4 regions of the Salinivibrio sp. ML290 genome follow, and region 2 is predicted to be linked to each of the others. Evidence: predicted binding sites of a transcription regulator. Region 2 holds the regulator's gene; each other region holds the start of a gene.
What was found. The regulator CRP, encoded in region 2, controls carbon source genes, mostly activating them, when cyclic AMP is high. The targets are predictions, from matches to a motif close to TGTGANNNNNNTCACA.
Positions count from the first base shown of each region.

Region 1 (5,633 bases), on a different contig from region 2:
CTTTCCCGAGGTTGATTTTGAACCAGAAAGCCGTACGTTATATTGGGCCGATGACACGATGACGGTTCTCTCTTACGAAGAGTCTCGTTTACTCGAGATGCTTTGCTACTATGCCGGAGAGGTACTCTCTAGCCGCACCTTATTCAAACAAGTGGCCTTGCCCGACAGCTCATTTGCCCAGCATCAAAGTGTGGTGACATCATTAATGGCCAAATCCTACCGCAACGGCAAAAAATGCCTTCCCTTTGAGGTAGTCGGTGAATTTGGTTTTCGTGTGTCGCTTCCGCAGCAAACACTTGCCAAACGTCCAGGACGAGCAGCAAACGCTGCATCACAGACGCCTCCACCGTCTTTAACGCACTCAACGACCATTGAAGAGTCGTCGTTTAGTATCGCTAAACCACTCACGATCCTGGTCACGGCAGCGGCGGTCATTATTGGCATGACAGCATTATTGACTCAAGCTTAGCGTGTTTGATGCCCGTGGTGCGCCACGGGCGTGTCGTGTTAGGTCGTCGTTTTTGCTTTGTCCATCGGCTTTAAAATCTGAGAGAGAGATAATGCCACGCCGCTATTTACCGCTTCTGTTGTTTATCACGCTGCTCAGCCTCTCCACCCCTACCCGAGCCACCATTGAACAAACCTATGTCGCACACCTTGGCGAACTACCTGGCTTGATCAATTTGGACGGTAGCGGCGCGTTTGTCGATTTCGTCCGCTATCTTGATGAGCAAGACCCTAGCACCAAGATTACTATCGAGGTGTTCCCTATTCATCGCGCGATAAACAGTGTCGCACAAGGGCGAGCCGACTTTGGTTTACCCGCGGTGCGTCCGACGCGGGAAGTGTCCACCTTGCCTTTCGACTTTAGCGAGGTGTCATTTGGCCAGGTCACGCATGTCCTTTACACCAATAAAGCGCTCCCGCTCTCGGTCAAAGCGCTGTGGGCAACCCCCTCGCGCTATACCATTGAAGCCGTCCCCTACTATATGCCTTTTAAGGTGCAACGCTCGCACAGTATTAAACAATCTTTGTTGCGCTTGGCCGCGGGGAGAATTGATGGTTTCGTTTGGGCGCAAGAGGAAGCTGACATGGCACTTAAAGAGCTAGGTTTAACCATGATCAAACGCGCACACTTTGCTGACTTCCACGATGTCTTCATCATTCCTAAGGGCGAAGCGGGCCGAGAAATCGATGCGTATCTCACACGACTGATTACTCGCTTGCGTGACCAGGGCGATCTCGCGCGTGAGTATCGTAAGGTACATCGCCCCTATGTCGATTGGCAGCCATAATGCATCAACCGTCTTTCGGCTCGCGGACGTGTCTGCCTACGCACGTCGTCATGATGGCCACATTAAGAGGCATAAAAATATTGATGTCACTCTAACTTTCAGCAACAAATCTGCTCTTGCAAAACATGCGTGATATTACTCACACAATTATTGAAAAGGCTTCTCTACACTGTCCTCCCGTTAACGATAAAGAAGAGATGCTATGCGAACCGCACTAACTGACGCACTGACACAATTACCCGACGCYCTACAAAGCGTCGTCTCTGATTGGATAAATGACGCAAACTTTGGTGCTACCTTCACACCAGAGCAGGTGGCGCAGATGGAATCTGCCAGTGGCCTTAACGGCGCCGCACTGCGTCTTGCTTTATTGCCTTTGGCGGCGGCCTATGCGGTTACCCCCATTTCTCAGTTTAATGTTGGTGCTATTGTCCGTGATGAAAGTGGCACCCTGTATTTAGGCGCAAACATTGAATTCACCGGGGTGCAGCTAGGGCAGACAGTGCATGCCGAGCAATGCGCTATCAGCCATGCTTGGACAAAAGGGGCAAAACGCCTCACCGATATTACGATCAATTACAGCCCATGTGGTCACTGTCGGCAGTTCATGAATGAGCTCAATGGCGCTGAGTCCTTGATCATCCAGCTGCCACAATCCAATCCGAAAGATTTGCACACCTATCTACCCGAGCCGTTTGGTCCTGCCGATTTGGGGATTGACTCTCGCTTATTGACTGACGAGTCCAATCAATTATCAACGGATGATATCGATATTCCATTGCTAAAAGCGGCCGCTGACGCCGCTAACCGCAGTCACGCGCCCTACTCAGGTAACTATAGCGGGGCCGCGGTTGAAACCAATGATGGCGAATTTTTCTCTGGCATGTATGCCGAGAACGCGGCTTTTAACCCAAGTCTTCCGCCTCTTCAGGTTGCATTAATTGCGGTCAATATGGCGGGCTACCATTGGACAGACATTCGCTCTGTTGCGCTGGCCGAAATGGCAACGAGTACAGTCAGTCACCTTGCCGATACCCAGGCAACACTGGATGCCATTGACCCAGATATTCCCTTAGTGTATTCAACCCGCTAAGCGCCCTCCTTATTTGTCCGGCCCTCAGGGGATTTCAGGTCGCCCTGAGGTCGGATTTGCGCTACTATCCGTGCGTCTTTTTTCGGATAGTCACGGCAATGAAACAGATTCATAATCCACTCCAAGGTGCGGCCTGGATGCTGACCGCAGGCCTGTGTTTTGCCCTCGTTAACAGCCTGTCTCAGTACGTTAGTTTTAAAATGGGCTTACCCTCTACCACGGTTGCCTTCATTCAATACGCCATCGCCTTGGTTGCGATGATCCCCTGGTTGAAGCAACTCGGGATCCGTCAAGCACTCAAAACCCAACACCTTGGTCAGCATTGTCTGCGGGTGTTTATCTCCGTGATTGGCATTCAACTGTGGCTGTGGGCGCTGGCCTACCCAGTGCCCATTTGGCAAGGGATTGCGCTATTAATGACCTCACCGCTATTCGCAACGGTAGGCTCTGGGCTGTTTTTACAAGAGCGAGTGGGGATCGCACGCGGTCTTGCGACGCTCGCTGGGTTTTGCGGCGCCATGATTATCCTCGAGCCTTGGTCAAATGCGTTCACTTGGGCAACGTTATTGCCTGTCGGTGCGGCGTTTTTCTGGGCCACCTACTCGCTGATGGTGAAACGTTTATCCGCTTATGACCCTCCCACCACCATAGTGGTATATCTACTTTTGTTGATCACGCCCTTTAATTTGCTACTCGCCGTGCCTGATTGGACGCTCCCTCAGACATCCACTGCTTGGTGGATGTTATTTGGCGCCGGCATACTGACCGCCCTCGCACAGTGGGCCATTGCCAAGGCATATGCTGTTTCCGATGCCTCTTTTGTGCAGCCTTTTGATCACGCTAAACTCCCTCTTAACGTCCTCTTTGGTTGGCTGGTGTTTAGTTGGGTTCCACCCGGCCGACTGTGGTTAGGGGCAGGTATTATTATTGCAGCGGTCTTTTTTATTACTCACTGGGAATCACGCCAATACACGCAGGCAAAAAATAAGCTCGCATAGTCGGTTTGTCAGTTTCTACGCTTTCTTGCCCACTAAGACGGCTGCTTACGCCGTCAAAGAGCGTGCGACGTCAAAGAAAAGGGGCCGTCATGGCCCCTTGACACATTCTCACCCACATCGGCCACTACGACGCCGCTGCTTTGATTAACCACACTTGTTCACCACGCTCGCCGTCGGGTTCCGTGTGTGTCTCGAGCAACCTGATGTCTAAGCCTTGGAACGCCTCTTCTACCACCGACGCATCAATGGAAAATGGCGGCGTGTCATCCGTTTGCGGATAAAATAAGGTAATCAGCAGCAAACGCCCTCCAGGTGCCAGCAAGGTTCGAATATGGCTGACATACTGCGCGCGCATAGCAGGCGGCATGGCCACCAAGGCGGCGCGATCATAAATCAATGGCATAGGACTCAGGCGCGCGGTAAAGAAATCGCCATTGATCAGCTCCAGTTCATCAAAACAATAGTGCATATGCCCTGATGGGGCGCGATAAACCTGAGGGGTATATAAGTTTTCCGAGAAAAACGCACGCACTGCGATCTCACTAAGCTCGACGCCAATCACATGCTGATGTTTTTCAGCTAGCCAGTTGAGATCGATCGACTTTCCGCAAAGGGGCACCAAAACCGTTTCGTCACTTTGTGGGGCCAGTGATGACCAGTGGCGGATAAGCATCGGGTGTACCGTATCGCGATGAAAGCCTATTTGGTTTTCAGCCCAGCGCTGATGCCAGAACGCTTGTTCCATGCTCTCTCCAACGTGATGAAAACGGTGATTTTAGCAAGTTATTTCCCCAAACTCACTAACGTCGAGACTCAGGCGCGTTAGCCGCTATTATCGATCTTGATCACAAACTAGCCACTAAGTGACTTGCGAGTGACGCCACAAAACATTACTGTTTAAACATACAGTATTGATTATATATACAGGTGCTTTATGTACGTGACGTCCAATATGTCAAATCAAGCTAAGGTTCAGTCTCCCGCGCGTGTCACGCCATCATCTTGCTATCATGCTGCTTTTACCGCCGCCACACAGGTAAACGCACACTGGCAAGCGACCTTACGCGCGATTGCACTGCAAGCACGCCAGCCCAAGTGGGTCACGATCATTAATCCTCCTCGTGCTTTAAATGCGGCACAACTTAGCCTCTGGGGCATTAATGCGAATCAGGTACGAGTGGTCCATCGCCAAGCAGGGTACGATGATGAAGCGCTTATTGATGCGGCGTTAGCGGCTGACACCTCATGTGCCATTATCGCCTTTACCCCAACAGACAAGCCGTTCAATTACTGTGAGCAAAACAAACAAGGGATCGCGCGCGTCGATCCCGCCTTTATCCAGCGTCACTAATTCACGCAGTATCAATAAGTTGGGATGATGGCTGATTAGGATTGAGGATTAAGACCTGAGGGTAGCGTTAGACGAACCCATTCACGGTTCTCATTGCTGTACTCAATTTGCGCATCGGTTTGCTGGCTAATCGCCTCCATTTGTCGATATTCAAGGGCATAAGGCATTAAAATCGTTAGCTCTTCAATGCCTTGTTGACGCGCAAGACGTGCCAGCTGCACCAAATTGGCCGTATCGGTGTTACGCACCGACATCACGCGAGTGGCTTGCTGGTATAGCTGCTCTTGTGCAGAAAGCGGAGACACTCCATCACTGGCTTGATGTTCAAGCACAGTCGTAAAGATGGGTAATAAACTGCGAAAAATATCGGTAAACGTCCAGTTTGGTTGCTGACTCTCACACAAAAAGTGGGTGTAGTCGAAAACGACTTCTGTGGGCGCTTTCAGCTGGGTTGACAGCACATCCATGGCTTACCTCCAGACAGAAAATGAAATAGACACTCCCACTATAGGCAGTTTTAAACGTATGTCTGGAAGATCGTACAGTATTTTGCGCTTGATCATGCTTTAGCTAAGGGAATGCGCAATAAAGACAAACTTTATTAACACAATAAAAACAAATAGTTGATAATAGAAAAGTTTGTTTACCCTAGCATCACAATGCGGGGAGAAAATCAGACAAGAATATTGGTGAGTCGAGTGAACATCCGCTTACGTATCAAATACCATCATCAAACACGTAAGCGGATGCGCAAAGGGATCAACAAGCTTTGTAAATCACCTTGTTGGCGGCGACTTGAACACGCTCAACGGCGCCTTCTTCAGTCAATTTTTTCAATGCACCTGTCGCCCAAGAAGCCGCTTTCGTGTCTTCTTGACCAGCCGCAAGGCCAATCC
Region 1 covers NZ_MUEY01000013.1:73,214-78,846, reverse strand. Annotated here, with positions in the region: gene BZG23_RS12315 (hypothetical protein) at 1-469, shown strand, start outside; gene BZG23_RS12310 (ABC transporter substrate-binding protein) at 561-1,295, shown strand; gene cdd (cytidine deaminase) at 1,498-2,388, shown strand; gene BZG23_RS12300 (DMT family transporter) at 2,487-3,386, shown strand; gene BZG23_RS12295 (thiopurine S-methyltransferase) at 3,511-4,131, opposite strand; gene BZG23_RS12290 (hypothetical protein) at 4,339-4,737, shown strand; gene BZG23_RS12285 (hypothetical protein) at 4,773-5,204, opposite strand; gene BZG23_RS12280 (hypothetical protein) at 5,497-5,633, opposite strand, start outside.
Region 1: cdd (cytidine deaminase) is a predicted target of CRP. The motif match lies at 1,424-1,439, and genes of this name have one in related genera.

Region 2 (5,633 bases):
GTGCCTCAGGGAACTTACGCCCGAGTGCTTACTATGCAGCGGACTATTGCGCCTATCCGATGGCGTCAATGGAAGGGGAGCAGGTGGTACTGCCCGAAACGTTCGCCCCCGGTATACCGACTCAACAGGACTAAGGAGAGCAACATGGACAGTGGCCAAGCGTTATTCGACAAACTGTGGCAGGACTACATCAACCGTCTGTGCCCATCGGCACATAAGGTGCATGCCTTATTAGAGGAAGGGCAACCTTTGATCAATGATCATATTGCCTTACGGACATTTGGTTTGGCTAAGGTTGGGCTAAAGGTACTTGCGCGTCCATTTCTCGCCTTGGGGTATCAGCAAAAAGGTGACTATACCTTTGAAGCGAAAAAGCTCAATGCTTGTCATTTTGAGCACCCCGATCCTCTGATGCCGAAAGTCTTTATCAGTGAGTTGATGGTCGAGCAATGCTCGCCCGCGCTTCAGGCGATTGTTGAGAAGCTGGTGGCACAGGTCGATGAGTCGTCACTCACAGGTAGCGATTTTCTCCATCAGGGTCGTCTATGGGATATTGATTGGGCAACCTATCAAACGCTTGCCGAAGAGAGTGAATATGCGTCTTGGGTCGCTGCACACGGCTATGGCGCCAACCACTTTACCGTGAGTGTAAATCAGCTTAATGCACATGATGATTGCCAATCGGTGAACAACACATTGCGTGACAATGGCTTTGCGATTAACGAGTCAGGTGGGGAAGTCAAAGGTGATGCATCTGTGTATCTGGAGCAATCCTCTACCATGGCGGATCGTGTGCCGGTTGCTTTCTCTGATTGCACGCAAACCATCCCAGGTGGCTTTTACGAGTTTGCTAAGCGGTATGTGTTGCCCAATGGTGATCTCTATCAGGGCTTTGTGGCTGCTTCGGCAGACAAAATTTTTGAAAGCACCCATTAGTGCGTCACGCATTGCTTATCGACATCATGGCAAGAAGGGAGCGTGTGATACGCTCCCTTTTTATTGTCTATTGGACCTCGATGTCGAGCCAAAACGTGTCTGGAATCGCTTGTGTTTCGTTGCTTAAGTGAGGGTTGTCAACTCGGATGACAGTACGCTCACCAATGTTGGCCTTTTCAAAGGTTTCCTTAACTAAAGGCGCATTATTGAAAAACTCAATAAATGATCCGTCTTGGTATGCCGATTCAAAAGCGCCATTTAACATCTCGGCGACGTCAGCGTGCTGCGGAGACACAAACAGGAACATTGGGAAGCGATAGATCAGCATCAGGTGAGGGTCAACTAACAGATTACCGTATTGCGGCCGCTCGGCTAATTCACTAAAAGGCTCAATCAAGGCTCGAGGGAAGAGATCGGCACGGCCTGTGTCAACCACTTTGAAAATGTTTTCAAAGCTCGATATCTCACGTACCCGAAATCCTGCTGACTTGAGCACTTTGACGTCGGCCCAGCCTTGTCCCTGAATCATGGTAAGAGACTGCAAATCACCCGCGCTATTTATCTGAGCGAGTTGGGGCTCAGTGGCTTGGTTGGTAATAAACAGGCGATGGCCGAGTAAACCACGAAACACGGGATAGCGAATGGGGATCAGTTCCGATTCCAGTGTACGGTCGGCACCAAGCCAGTCGACAGTGAGCTTGCCTTGCTTGAGCATCTCCACTTTACGAGACTGAGAGCCAATTTGGCCGTCAAAGGCTTGTAAGGTGACAGATTCTCCCGATTTTTCAGCAAGAAATTCAATCAGCTCAATGGCATAGAGGTCAAGCGCTGAGCCAGCGCGTGGCTCGGGGTGTACAATCGTGGTATTGGATGCGGCATGGACTGAAAACACAGAGAGCGCGAGGGCGGTGAGGGCAGTTATCACTTTTTTCATAAACGACACCTTGTTAATTTAGTGTTAACAATATCGTTTTGAGTTTAGAAGCTATCCGCGTGCTTGCCAGAAAGTGGAGATAAAAAAACCGACGCCAGGGCGTCGGTTGGTGATACAGAGAGCGGCGCAATTAGCGTGTGCCGTATACCACGATGGTTTTACCGTGTGCGGAAATGAGGTTTTGCTCTTCCAGCATTTTTAGAATACGTCCCACGGTTTCACGCGAACAGCCGACAATTTGGCCAATTTCCTGACGGGTGATCTTAATTTGCATACCGTCAGGGTGTGTCATGGCATCTGGCTGCTTCGCCAAGTTCAACAAGGTTTGCGCAATGCGCCCTGTGACGTCCAGGAAGGCGAGATCCCCTACCTTTTGGCTAGTTACCTGCAAACGACGCGCCATTTGTGAAGACAGGCGCATTAAGATGTCAGGGTTAACTTGGATGAGCTGGCGGAACTTCTTAAATGAAATTTCTGCCACTTCACACGGTGATTTAGCGCGAACCCAAGCAGTGCGCTCTTGGTCTTCTTCGAAAAGCCCGAGCTCACCGATGAAGTCACCTTGGTTAAGGTAAGACAGGATCATTTCCTTGCCTTCTTCATCTTTGATCAGTACGGCCACAGACCCTTTCACGATGTAATACAAGGTCTCCGCCTTCTCACCTGCATGGATAAGCGTGCTTTTAGACGGATACTTATGAATATGACAATGTGAAAGGAACCACTCGAGTGTAGGGTCTGTTTGAGGTTTTCCTGGAACCATATAACTTATTTCCTCTGCATGTGTTGCCCGGCAACAACGTCCTATCTTTGTCTGAGGGGTAACCCATCAGATCATTGCACAGAATACGAAGTCTGAACGCGGGCTACAAGCTCACTGTATGTTAACAAGAGTGTATCTTTTTTTGTTGGTGATTTCTTGATTTTGATCTAGGCCAACCGCCTAAAAATCTGGCAAAAACGTGGCTAAGATCACGGCTTGAGAAGTAATACATCATGGATGCGCTACGCCTTAGCCAATCTTGCCTTTTTCTATCAATTGTTGGATCAATGGACGGATAATCAATTCCATCGCAAAGCCCATTTTTCCCCCAGGCACCACTAAGGTGTTATGCCGTGACATAAACGACCCAGTGATCATCTGCAACAGGTAGGGGAAGTCGACATTTTTCATCCCACGAAAGCGGATCACCACAAAACTCTCGTCCAAAGACGGGATCCCTTTGGCATTTAATGGGTTTGAGGTATCTACCGTGGGAACGCGCTGAAAATTGATATGGGTGCGAGAAAATTGCGGAGTGATATAGTGCAAGTAATCATCCATTGAGCGCACAATCGAGTCGGTCACCGCTTCACGAGAGTGACCTCTATCGCGCGTATCGCGGACAAATTTTTGAATCCACTCTAAGTTGACGATGGGCACCATACCTATCAAGAGGTCGACGTGTTGCGCAACATTGACGTCACCGTCGACCACCCCGCCGTGCAATCCTTCGTAAAACAATACATTGGTATTGTCGGCCAAGTCTTGCCATGGTGTGAAGGTACCAGGCATTTGGTTATAGGGCACCGCTTCATCAAAGGTATGTAAATAGCGACGGTATTTTCCCGTGCCTTGGTCGCCATACTCACGAAAAAACTGCTCTAGTCGAGGGAAGTCGTTGGCGGTGGGGCCAAAGTAGCTGATATGCTTGCCTTGTTCACGCGCTTTACGGATCTCCACGTCCATTTCGGGACGAGTAAAACGGTGAAAGCTGTCCCCTTCTAGCCAGGCCGCTTTGATGTTCATCATCTGGAACATCTTACGGAAGGCCTCCGAGGTAGTGGTGGTACCGGCTCCTGACGAACCAGTAACCGCAATAATTGGATGTTTAGCCGACATGACGCGCCCTGTCATTCAGTCTGAATTTGTATCGCGATACGGCGTGTACTGCGATGCTAAGAGCCGAGTGCTGCTTTACGACGAATATCCACTGTCTCGTGCAACTCGGAATACACAATCACGGCGTCTCCGGATTGTAATTGTTGGCGAACATCATCAACTTTTTGTGCAAAGCTGACTTCTTGCTCACCATAATCGGTTCCTTCCCGTAATACAAAGTGCTCAATTAACGCTGTCAGTGTTTCGTCGGGAATCGACTGCCATGGAACCATCATACTACATCACCTTTTATTTATCTCAGGATGGCACGCGAGGGTGCGTGATGCGAATGTTGTGAATTGGCTCGCATTTTACCCGATCATACCAGTAAATGCAGTGGTTCTCTTTGATTCCTTTGATGGCACTAACGTGCCGTCTTGCTCAGTGACTCATGCGGCAAATAAGACGCTAACCAGCCGGGCACCGCTTGCTCAAGCCACAACTGAGGTTGGCGCCAGCTTCCCGTGACAAAACCAACATGGCCGCCATGCTCTGTGAGTTGGTAGTCGATATTGGCGGGTAAGGGGGACGTTGGGATCACCGCGTCGGTCATAAACGGGTCGTCTTTGGCATGAATGATGGCCAGCGGTGTCTTAATGGCATTAAGCACGGAAAGGCCGCTGCAGGCACGGTAATAATGGTGTGCATCGTCAAAGCCATGAAGCGGGGCAGTGACAGTTTGGTCGAACTCAAACAACGTATTGATCGTTGGGCGTTCTCCCGCATGCCACCGGCCGACTTGCTGATGACGGGTCAGCTTTTCAGCAAGGGTTTGTCGCATCGAGCGCAACAAATAGGCTTGATAAACACGGGAAAACCCTTTCTGGATACGCATCGAGCACGCGGCTAGGTCAAGTGGGGGTGACACTGCGCAACCACAGGTCACGATGGGATCATCGTGATAGTCCGCCAGATAACGTACCAGCATGTTTCCCCCTAAGGAAACCCCGACCGCGCCAATTTGACTCTCTGGATAGGTCTCACGCAAATAGGTTAAGAAGGCACGTGCGTCTTGGGTTTCTCCAGAGTGATAGGTCCGCGCGGCACGATTAAGGCGGCCACTGCAGCTGCGAAAGTGCATCACTACGCCGCACCAACCTTGACGTTGGAACGCGGCGAGCAAGCCGTTGGCATACGGGCTGTCGAAACTGCCGGCTAAGCCATGGAATAAAACAACAATCGGCTGCCCAGGTTGCGGTTGATGTGTCCAGGCCAAATCAACAAAATCGCCATCGGGCAGATCAAATTGCTGCCAGCGAGGGGTGAAAAGCGGGGCACGACGCAGAAAGCGAGGCAACAAGGTTTGTAGGTGCGCATTCCGTGCACTGGGAATGGGTCTAAACGGTGTCATCATGGTTACTTCCCTCTTCCTCGGCGGGCGTCACCCTCAGTGATGTATATAGGTTGCGTGCTGATGGTGACAGCTGACGGCAATAGTAGGCGAGAGGAGAGGCGGTATCCGTGAGCCAGGTTTGACGATTTAGGGCCTCGACTAAATCCTGCTGTTGGAATTTTTCTAAGCTGAGCTCAAAGTTAAGCATTTTTTTGTACTGTCCACTGCCGACCCGCGGCTTCAAATCTCGCCGCAGGTGACGATAGGCAATAAGCAAATGCTCCGATCGGCTCAACGCGTGTTTGAGTTGGCTCAGGCTCTCGGGGGCAAGGCCGTAGCCATGTTGCTCAATCCAGGCGAGCAACAAGGCAAGGTTGACGTTACCTTGGTGCTCGTCTTGGAGCTTGAGGCAGGCTTGTTTCACCTCTGGCTTGCCATAATGATGTAAACAAAACTGCCACAGGTCGGCGGGGTTCGCCATCCCAGGGGTTAGCTTTGAGTGAATGTCG
Region 2 covers NZ_MUEY01000009.1:94,980-100,612, forward strand. Annotated here, with positions in the region: gene astD (succinylglutamate-semialdehyde dehydrogenase) at 1-134, shown strand, start outside; gene BZG23_RS10085 (DUF1338 domain-containing protein) at 145-936, shown strand; gene BZG23_RS10090 (FAD-dependent oxidoreductase) at 1,004-1,870, opposite strand; gene crp (cAMP-activated global transcriptional regulator CRP) at 2,001-2,633, opposite strand; gene BZG23_RS10100 (phosphoribulokinase) at 2,883-3,752, opposite strand; gene BZG23_RS10105 (YheU family protein) at 3,809-4,027, opposite strand; gene BZG23_RS10110 (hydrolase) at 4,156-5,145, opposite strand; gene BZG23_RS10115 (TIGR02444 family protein) at 5,129-5,605, opposite strand; gene BZG23_RS10120 (ABC transporter ATP-binding protein) at 5,614-5,633, opposite strand, start outside.

Region 3 (5,633 bases), on a different contig from region 2:
AGACTTTCATCAGAAACTGACGTGTCTCCGTGTCAAGCAAGTCGAAGACTTCTTCCGCTAGATAGTCCCAAAGATGGGCATGGTTAAATTCTGCACACGAGGCGGCGCTTTGCATTAGCGTGCGTTTTTGGTGCTGCGCTTGAATGGCGATCAGTTGCAGCGCGGATGGCCAACCTTCGACGTAGGTACATAAGGCATTCGCGGTCGATTCATCGACGCCATCGTCGATACGTTGGTTGAAAAACCGGGTTGTCTCTTCGTTATCGAACGCGAGAAGCTCGTTGCCTATCTCGATCATCAGGTCTCGCACGCGTAAGTTCGCGGTGCCCAGTGGTGGGTTAGCGCGTGACGTCACCACTAACGTGAGGTTCTCTGGCATGTGCTTGATGAAAAAGCGCATCGCTTCATGGATTTCTTCGTTATCAACCAGTTGATAGTCGTCCAGCACCAAATAGCTGGTGGCGTGAAACCCGGCCAGTTCGGCAAAAACATCAGACAAGAGCGCACGAAGTGATGAGAATTGGCGTTTTTCCGCCAGTTTTATAGTATTGGCGCAGCCTTCTTGGGTGGCTTGGTGCAACGCTTGTAATAAATAGTTTATGAAGCGAAAGCTGTCGTTATCACTGTCATCAATGCTAAACCAACCGACATTGGGTTGATCGGCGAGCCACTGGGCAGCCATGGTGGTTTTGCCATAACCGGCCGGAGAGCGAAACAGCACCAGCTTATAGTGGGGGGCTTGTTGTAAAATATCGAGCACTCGCGGGCGCAATATCGCGTTATAAAGCCGTCCAGGCCGAGTCAGCTTTGATGGGATCCACATAAGACACTGTCCTTCACTACAAATGCGGTGCGTCATCTTTGGTGCGCACCTCTGTCCTGATTGCAGTGTATGTAACTTCAAAGACACAAACTATGATCTATCCCTGATCTCTTAACGGGTGCCCTAATTTAGTGCAACTACGCCTTATAATTGTGATAAACGTCACTTAATTGCCTTGTTCTTGGCTTTTTTTATCGTCGGTGTACACATTGATGTTGGTTTGTRAGGGGTTAATTTGCGCTAGCGCACAAAAATCACCAAAAGCTAGACGGTTTTTTTCATCGCCGGCTTAGACAGGCTTTTGTCTCATAGCGTGATGAAGATCACCAGTCAGTGGGCTGTACTTCATTTTGATGAGAGCCCGCTCACTGTTGATGTGTGACCTGGCTCTCTACGCCCTGTGGTCTCCTCCTTTGATGAGAACGACGTGGGAGGATGTTTGCCGTGCTCGGGTTGGGCAGGATGACTAACCATCAAGGTTTCATTCCATTATCGAGAGCAACGACATGACACCAAAACAGCAACATGCGTTTGATAAAAGTGCGTTTAAAATCAGTATGGTTCAACACTTAACCCAGCTAGGTCACGCACCAGATACTGCTCAACTGCGTGATTGGTACCTCGCGCTGGGCCGTGCATTAGCCGAACACACGACGAGTGACTTGGTGGCCACTGAACACGATCAAGCCATTAAACAAGCGAAAAGTGTTAACTATTTATCCCTCGAGTTCTTGATTGGTCGTTTAACCGGGAACAACCTCATTAGCATGGGCTTGTACGATGCTATCGCTGAGGCCGTGAGTGAGCTTGGGCTTGGGTTAACGGATTTACTCGAACAAGAGCGTGATCCGTCTCTGGGTAATGGCGGCTTGGGACGTCTGGCGGCCTGTTTTATGGACTCTTTGGCGGCACAGCAGTATCCGGCAGTGGGTTACGGATTACATTATGAATATGGGCTTTTCCGTCAGTCTTTTCATGAAGGGGCGCAGCAAGAGGCACCTGATGCATGGCGTGAGCCAGAAGGCTACCCTTGGGAACTGGTACGTCCTGAATTATCCCAAATTATCGGCTTTTATGGCCATGTTGAGGTCGTTGAAGAAGCAGGGCATACCTATCGTCAATGGGTTCCGAGCTTGAAAATCCAGGCAATGCCTTGGGACTTACCCATTGTCGGTTACCAAAGCAACACCGTTTACCCATTGCGTTTGTGGGAAGGTCGAGCACTGACACCGTTCGCGCTTGATGCTTTTAATGCAGGCGACTACACCCATGCTCAGCAAGCTGATATCGATGCGGGTAATTTGACCAAAGTCTTGTACCCGAACGATAACCACGACGCAGGTAAAACGCTGCGCTTGATGCAGCAGTACTTCCACAGTGCCGCCTCGGTCGCAGATATCCTCCGTCGTCACCTAGAGGCAGGTCATGCTCTAGCGGCGTTGCCAGAGTATGAAACCATTCAATTAAACGACACCCACCCCACCATCGCGATTCCTGAGCTGATGCGCGTATTGCTGGATGATTATCGTCTGGGCTGGGATGAGGCGTGGTCAATCGCCAGTCGTACTTTTGCTTACACCAACCACACCTTACTGCCCGAAGCGCTGGAAACCTGGAGTGAGGCGTTGATTGCGCGCTTGCTGCCGCGTCATATGGAGATCATTTTTGAGATTAACCATCGCTTCATGCAAGAGGTAGAAGCGAAGTGGCCCGGCGATGTGGCGAAAAAGCAGGTGTTGTCAGTGATTGACGACAAAGGTGAGCGCATGGTGCGTATGGCGAATCTATGTGTGGTTGGCTCTTATGCGGTAAATGGCGTTGCGGCGTTGCACTCTCAGTTAGTTAAGCGTGATTTATTCCCAGAGTTTGACGCGCTATACCCAGGCCGCATTCAAAATGTGACCAATGGCATCACACCGCGTCGCTGGTTGAAGTTCTGTAACCCTGACTTGTCCAACTTGATCAGTGAAAAAATCGGTGAGCAGTGGCCAGCGCAATTAGAGCAACTCGAGCAGATTGCTCAATACGCCGATGATACTGCGTTTCAAAAGACATTCATGGATGTCAAAAAGCGCAACAAGCAGCGTTTGGCAGGATGGGTCAAAGAGCACCTCGATATTACCCTCAATACCGATGCGATTTTTGATGTACAAATTAAGCGTCTGCATGAGTATAAGCGTCAGCACCTTAATCTGTTACACGTGATTTCGCTCTATCAGCGTTTGCTTAACGAGCCAAACTTTGACATGGCGCCACGAGTGGTCTTTTTTGCCGCGAAAGCCGCGCCTGGCTATGAATTAGCAAAATCGATCATCTATGCGATTAATAAGGTCGCTGAAACCATTAATAATGACCCACGAGTCGGTGACAAGCTCAAGGTCGTCTTCATTCCTGATTATCGTGTCAGCATGGCAGAAATCATTATTCCGGCTGCCGATGTGTCTGAGCAGATTTCTATGGCCGGTAAAGAGGCGTCTGGCACGGGTAACATGAAAATGGCACTCAACGGCGCGCTTACCATCGGCACCATGGATGGCGCTAACGTGGAAATCCGTGAAGAAGTGGGTGACGATAATATCTATATCTTCGGCTTAGATGTTGATGGTGTCACCGAATTACGCCAAAAAGGCTATCAGCCTGAAGCGGTCTATCACAGCCAGCCCCTATTGAAGTCTGCCTTGGATAGTTTGTTGGATGAGACGTTCACGCCAGGTCAGCCAGGGGCCCTGCGTCCTGTGTTTGACAGCGTGATGGGTAGCGGCGACCCGTACCTGTGTTTGGCTGACTTTGCCGATTACGTGCGCGCACACAATGACATTGACCGTGATTACCGTGACGCGTCGCAATGGGCACGTAAAGCGATTCTGAACACCGCGCTGGTCGGTAAGTTTAGCTCAGACCGCTCAATTCGCGATTACGTTAATAACATTTGGCAGTTAGAAGCGATTAAGCGCTAACTGCAATATAACGGGTTAACAACCTTATCGGTGGCAAGGAATGAGCCTTGCCACCTAACAATAATGACAACAATATTGCCCAATAAAAGAAGGGGGCAGACCCCTCGGAGAAAGCGATGAAAGAATCTGCATTGAAGACAGTCGCACAAATGGCCAACCTCGCTGATCGCTATATCAGTGCATGGGGCTCAGAAGCGGCTGTGCCGGACAGTACCTTACATGACTTACTAACGTCACTTGGCTATGACACACGAAACGACGAGGCGTTATTGGCGTCGGCGGAGAAAAAACACAAAGCGGATGTGCTCGCCCCTGTGCAGGTGGTGCAGGAGAATGAGCCGGTTGAAATTGCGCTTCATTTAGGTACCAGTGCGCGAGAAAGTGACTTTAGTTGGCGTTTGGAAACCGAACAGGGCGAATGCTTTGAAGGTTACTTACAGTCACAAATCGTTCGCGATGAGCGCAGTAATGGTGGCCCATTGGTGTTTAGCCTGCCTTGCTCCCTACCGTGGGGCTATCACCGCCTTTCCGTGATACGTAAACGGCGCAAAGCCCCGTATCAAATGACACTCATCATGGCGCCCACCCAATGTTATAAGCAGCCAGAATTGGATCAACACAAGAAAATGTGGGGGCCGAGTATTCAGCTCTACACACTGCGTACCCCTCATAACTGGGGTATCGGTGATTTTGGCGATCTCAAACAATTGGTCAGTGAGCTCGCGTCACGCGGTGCGGACTTCGTTGGCCTTAACCCTATTCATGCGTTGTTCCCTGCCAATCCAGAAGCCGCGAGCCCGTATAGTCCGTCATCACGCCGCTGGCTTAATCTTTTGTATATTGATGTGAGCAACGTTCGAGAGTTTTGTTTGAGCGCCCGTGCCCAGCAACTCGTGGGCAGTGCCGAATTCCAGCGTCGCCTGCAAGCAGTACGCGACACGCATTGGGTCGATTATAGTGAAGTCGCCGCCTTAAAGATGGCCGTACTACCGCTTTTATTTCAAGAGTTTAAGCAACGCGAGCTACTGCAACAGACACGACGTGGCCGTGCGTTTTTAGACTTTATCAAAAAAGGGGGAGAGAGCTTAAAACAGCAAGCCACCTTTGATGCCTTGCATCAATATTTACGCGCGGAAGACCCTCATGCTTGGGGCTGGCCCGTATTCCCTGAAAAATATCGTCGCTATGAAAATGCCGCGACGCAAGCATTTATCGAGCAGCATAGCGATGATATCCAGCTGTACATGTACTTACAGTGGATTGCCGAAGGTCAAATGGAAGAGGTACAGGCCATTGCTGAAGAGCAGGGGATGTCGTTGGGCTTGTACCGTGATCTTGCTGTTGGGGTGTCTGATGCGGGTAGCGAAACCTGGTCGGATAATTCACCGTTAGTACTGGATGCTAGCATTGGTGCGCCGCCGGATGTGTTGGGACCTCGGGGGCAAAACTGGGGCTTACCGCCATTTGATCCGCAAGCGCTACAACATACCGGTTACCATGCCTACATCGAGTTGTTGCGGGCCAACATGCGCCATTGCGGGGCTTTGCGTATCGATCATGTACTGGGCTTGCTGCGCTTATGGTGGATCCCTAAAGGAAAGAATGCCACCGAGGGCGCCTACTTGTACTATCCCGTTAAAGACATGCTCGCGATTTTAGCGCTTGAGTCTCACCGTCATCAGTGCAGTGTGATTGGAGAGGACTTGGGGACGGTACCAGATGAAATCGTTGATCTGCTTGCTGACGCGGGTGTGCATTCTTACAAGGTCTTCTTCTTTGAAACCTCGGCGGATGATGGTGGGTTTATCTCTCCGGCACATTACACCGAGCAAGCGATGGCGACACTATCCACC
Region 3 covers NZ_MUEY01000016.1:47,696-53,328, forward strand. Annotated here, with positions in the region: gene malT (HTH-type transcriptional regulator MalT) at 1-823, opposite strand, end outside; gene BZG23_RS13545 (glycogen/starch/alpha-glucan phosphorylase) at 1,330-3,780, shown strand; gene malQ (4-alpha-glucanotransferase) at 3,897-5,633, shown strand, end outside.
Region 3: BZG23_RS13545 (glycogen/starch/alpha-glucan phosphorylase) is a predicted target of CRP. The motif match lies at 1,178-1,193, and genes of this name have one in related genera.

Region 4 (5,633 bases), on a different contig from region 2:
CAAACGTCACGATAGCTTGACTGTGGGCGGATAATTGGCCTTTTAAGTTCATAAAATCGGCAAAAGCAACAAACTCGTTCACCGCGATTTTTTTACCAATCAAGGTGCCTGCGGTCATGGCTTCATGCCAAGGAATGCCAATTAACCAAGCCACCGGCGCGAACAGGTAGCCAAACAGCCATTCAAGGCTCAGCTGAGGCAGGTTCAAAAGAGGACCAAGCTTACCTAACCCACCATTGATGAGCGCAATCATACTGATCACGGCCAATAAACTGGCACCCACTGCCATGGCGATTTGTAAGCCACTTAAGGCGCCTTGCGTGCCGGCATCAATCAGGTTCACTGGTTTGTCCTGTGTGTCTTGCACTGATTGATGTTGCGTCGGGGTCATCGGTGTTTCGGTTTGTGGCACGATGATCTTGGCCATCATGAGTCCTGCCGGTGCCGACATAAACGCCGCCGCAATAAGGTACTTCATTTCCACACCGAGCCCTACATAGCCTACCATGGTGCCGCCAGCCACTGAGGCGAGCCCACCCACCATGACAGCAAACAGCTCTGAGCGTGTCATGGCAGCAAGAAAAGGCCGAACAACCAGCGGCGCTTCAACAGAGCCAACAAAAATATTGGCGGTGGCAGACATTGATTCTGTACGCGACGTGCCGAGTACACGTCGTAGTAGTCCACCAATCAGGCTAATGACCCATGTCATGACCCCAATGTGGTACAGCACAGCGATCAGTGCAGAGAAAAAAACGATGGTGGGCAATACATTAAAGGCGAATATAAAACCGAGTTTGAATTTAGCGAGATCGCCAAAGAGGAACTCTGCGCCTATGTCACCAAAGCTGATGATCGCAGAGACGGTGTCAGACGCGTTGGCCAAAATACGCTGGCCAAGGGGAACCGAGATGATAAAGCCAGCAAAGACGATTTGTATGAGGAATGCACCGCCAACGGTGCGCCAGTTAATCGCGGATCGATTTTCAGAAAAACCCATCGCGATAAGAAAGAGGACGCTAATCCCCAACAGGCCAATGCCAAACTGCATGATGTTGCTCCGCAAACGTTAAACTTGAGATGGAAAACGATTGCGGCGGTATTGTACGTGGTTTTTCTTATGTGACAAGTGTCACTTTGTGTGTTTTGTGTTTGCATTTTGTTTCATCAATGGTGTCTTTGATATGAGCAAGCGAGTTGCCCAAGCGTGATGACTTTCACGATCGTTATGTTTGCTTAGCAATGGTGGAAAATACGACTATGATTTTAAAAGGGTGTTAGGCGTTCTAAAACGCTATTAACCAAATTGTTTATTGTTCTGAAATAAAGAGTTCAAATAACCGGGAAAGCCAGTAAAATCGGGGCATGGAGGGAAGTTGGTGTTGGGTGCGTGGTTAGAAAGTAAACATTTGGTTAGGGGCCTAATTAAATTTTTTCTCAGATGTGGTAATGTAGTTGATTGTGTGGTGACAGCTGGTCTTTTATTGCTGGTAAAGATGGCTTGAACAGCAATGAATAATGGGCGCACCACCAACACTCACAGGCTTCCGAATAAACGGACTAAGGAGTTAACTCGTGAGCGATAAAAGCCATGAAGATATGATGACACCAGACGGGAAGGTTAACCCGATCGATACTGATTATCAGGTCGGTCAGGATAACGTGGCACTGAAACTCGGCCCGTTTGGTTTTGATATTCACAACCGAGTATTTATGGTCTCAGGGCTGGCTATTTTGGCCTTCATTTTTGTCACCCTGGCCTTTCAAAACCAAATTGGTCCTGTTTTTGGGGATCTACGTGGATGGCTAACTTCAAACCTAGACTGGTTCTTCCTTTCAGCAGGAAACATTTTTGTTATTGCCTGTCTAGTGCTGATTGCGTCTCCACTGGGTAAAGTGAGACTCGGTGGTACCGAAGCTAAGCCCGATTACAGCTACGGCGGCTGGTTTGCGATGCTTTTCGCAGCCGGTATGGGTATTGGTCTGATGTTCTACGGGGTTTCAGAGCCATTGACGCATTTCCAAACAGCGTTAGGCGGGACATCCGTAGGCGCTGATGGTCTTCGCACTGACTGGGCGCCTTTGGGTGCGGCAGCCGGTGATACAGAGGCGGCGCGCCGCTTGGGTATGTCTGCCACGATTTTCCACTGGGGCTTGCACCCATGGGCGATTTACGCGGTATTGGCGTTAGGCCTGGCACTGTTTGCGTACAACAAAGGCTTGCCTTTGACCATGCGTTCTGTGTTCTACCCACTGTTCGGTGAACGTGTTTGGGGCTGGACGGGCCACGTGATTGACATTTTGGCAATCATCGCGACCTTGTTTGGTCTTGCAACATCGCTTGGCTTGGGTGCCTCACAGGCATCAGCGGGTCTTCACTATCTGTTTGATACACCGCTAGGTGATACCACAGAAGTGTTGCTGGTAATGGGCATCACAGGCGCCGCGATTCTTTCGGTTGTGGCTGGTGTTGATAAAGGGGTCAAGCGCTTATCTGAAATCAACATGATGCTTGCGCTATTGCTGCTCATCTTTGTGATTGCAGTGGGTCCAACCATCGCTATCCTAACCGGTTTCTTTGGTAACTTGGGCGCGTATCTACAAAACTTGCCTGCGCTGTCAATGCCATTTGGCCGTGAAGATGCCAACTTTACTCAAGGTTGGACATCCTTCTACTGGGCATGGTGGATTTCTTGGTCCCCATTCGTCGGTATGTTTATTGCGCGCGTATCGCGTGGCCGTACCGTGCGTGAATTCATCACTTGTGTGTTGATCATCCCATCAGCAGCCTGTGTATTGTGGATGACTGCCTTTGGTGGCACCGCAATTGGTCAGTTCGTCAATGAAGGCTACACAGCCGTTGTGGACGCAGAGCTGTCACTGAAACTGTTTGCGATGTTAGATGATCTGCCACTAGCAGCGATCACCTCGTTTATCGGCATTATCCTGGTCATGGTGTTCTTTATCACCTCGTCAGACTCAGGGTCATTGGTTATCGACACCATTTCTGCCGGCGGTAAAGTGAATGTTCCTGTGCCACAGCGTGTATTCTGGGCCTCTTTCGAGGGCTTGGTGGCCGTTGCGCTGATCCTTGGCGGTGGCTTGGTCGCCCTGCAAGCAATGGCGGTGTCGACAGGCTTCCCATTCACGATTGTGTTGCTGGTTGCTACCGTGTCACTGTTTAAAGGTTTGGCCTCAGAGCCTCGTGCTTCGTAAGCCAAACACTTAACGTCGCGTTAAGGTTTTATAAGCAGCCCCATGTGGGCTGCTTTTTTTATTGGTTACGTTTTTTCCTATCTATTGTGTTTTTCTTCCCTGATTGCGCCAAAAGCGAGCACCTTTATCCAATCGTTATAACTGTTAAAGAATGAGTTCAAAGGATCTGCTTCGTTGTAAATAAGCTGTGCTGGCAAGGTATGTGTGTAACAACCTTGATGACAAAGTGACCAAGCGGTTAGGGGCCTAATTAAAGCGCGTTCGCTCTATGGTATTGTTGCTGACCGTGTTGTCATTGCCACCCTTTTTGGTGTTTTTATCACGCTTAAATACCAAGCAACCTTCGGCAGTGTTCAGCAACACAGAGAGGCTTGTGAATCGACGGACTAAGGAGTTAACGCGTGAGCGATAAAAGCCATGAAGATATGATGACACCAGACGGTCAGGTGAACCCGATCGACACTGACTACCAAGTGGGTCAGGATAACGTCGCTTTGAAAGTCGGCCCGTTTGGTTTTGATATTCACAACCGTGTATTTATGGTCTCAGGGCTGGCGATTATGGCCTTTGTCTTTGTGACCTTGGCCTTTCAAGATAAAATGGGGCCGATTTTTGGCGATTTACGTGCTTGGCTGACTGCAAATCTCGATTGGTTTTTCCTCTCGACAGGTAATGTTTTCGTCATTGCTTGCTTAATACTGATTGTCTCGCCGTTAGGAAAAGTGCGGCTGGGTGGCACAGAAGCCAAGCCGGACTTTGGCTATGGTGGCTGGTTCGCGATGCTTTTCGCCGCGGGTATGGGCATTGGTCTTATGTTCTATGGCGTGTCAGAGCCGTTGACGCATTTTCAAACCGCGCTCGATGGCACGTCGACAAATGCTAATGGTATCCGGACTGACTGGGCCCCGTTAGGCGGTGCCGCGGGGGATACAGACGCGGCACGTCGTTTAGGTATGTCCGCGACCATTTTCCACTGGGGACTGCACCCTTGGGCCATCTATGCGGTGCTGGCGCTTGGTCTCGCACTGTTTGCTTACAATAAAGGGTTGCCGTTGACTATCCGTTCGGTGTTCTATCCCTTGTTTGGTGAGCGCGTATGGGGCTGGACCGGTCATGTGATTGATATTTTAGCTATTGTGGCGACGCTCTTTGGTCTTGCCACCTCGCTCGGTATTGGTGCCTCACAAGCGTCCGGCGGTTTACATTACTTGTTCGATACGCCGTTAGGCGCAACGACCGAGATCATCTTGGTGGTGGTGATCACCGCGATGGCGATTTTCTCCGTTGTCGCTGGCGTCGATAAAGGGGTGAAGCGCCTATCTGAGCTTAATCTTATCCTTGCGTTCTTGTTGTTGCTGTTTGTGATTGCGGTTGGCCCGACGCTCGCAATTCTGACCGGTTTCTTCGGTAATCTCGGCGCCTATTTAGAAAATTTGCCAGCACTGGCGATGCCATTTGGGCGAGATGACGCCAACTTTACCCAAGGTTGGACATCCTTCTATTGGGCGTGGTGGATCTCTTGGTCACCATTTGTCGGGATGTTTATCGCGCGCGTATCTCGGGGTCGAACGGTACGCGAGTTCATTACCTGTGTGTTGTTGATCCCATCGGCGGCCAGTGTGCTTTGGATGACGTCATTCGGGGGCACGGCGATTGACCAGTTTGTCAACGACGGATACACCGCCGTTGTCGATGCCGAGCTGTCTCTGACGTTGTTTGCGATGCTTGAAGGCCTGCCACTTGCGACGATCACCTCGTTCATTGGTATTATTCTTGTCATTGTCTTCTTCGTCACGTCATCCGACTCAGGCTCTTTAGTGCTTGATACCATCTCGGCGGGTGGAAAAATGGATGTACCCGTATCACAACGGGTGTTCTGGGCCACTTTTGAAGGTTTAGTGGCGGTGGCGCTGATCCTTGGCGGCGGCTTGGTGGCGTTGCAAGCGATGGCTGTCTCCACCGGCTTCCCATTCGCCGTGGTGCTCCTGGTAGCGACTGTCTCCTTGTTTAAAGGCTTGGCCTCTGAGCCACGCGCGAAATAAACAGGTGTGCTAACTGTTTGATTGTTAGCTAAGATAGGAAAGGCAGGCCTTCGGGGCTGCCTTTTTTATTACCCGGCCAGCGCTTGAGCTGTGCCGCTGGCGAAAGAACGGATGCCCCAAAGGGGAGCCCTTCAATAAAATGCAGGTTTAGGTGAGCATTATGGAAGCTGAACAAATTGAAATCGCGACATTTCTTGCGCAGTACGCCCCTTTTGACGCAATGCCGGAAGAGGTGGTGGCTGAGGTAGCAACCAGTATTGAAATCAGTTACTACCGTGCAGGCACCGATATTTTTGCTTACGGTGATGAAATTCACGATTTAGCCATCCTGCGCAGTGGCGCGGTCGAGCTCTTTCGCCGGAATGGAACCTTGTA
Region 4 covers NZ_MUEY01000001.1:223,910-229,542, forward strand. Annotated here, with positions in the region: gene BZG23_RS01140 (NupC/NupG family nucleoside CNT transporter) at 1-1,051, opposite strand, end outside; gene BZG23_RS01145 (BCCT family transporter) at 1,600-3,216, shown strand; gene BZG23_RS01150 (BCCT family transporter) at 3,642-5,258, shown strand; gene BZG23_RS01155 (DUF294 nucleotidyltransferase-like domain-containing protein) at 5,419-5,633, shown strand, end outside.
Region 4: BZG23_RS01140 (NupC/NupG family nucleoside CNT transporter) is a predicted target of CRP. The motif match lies at 1,122-1,137, and genes of this name have one in related genera.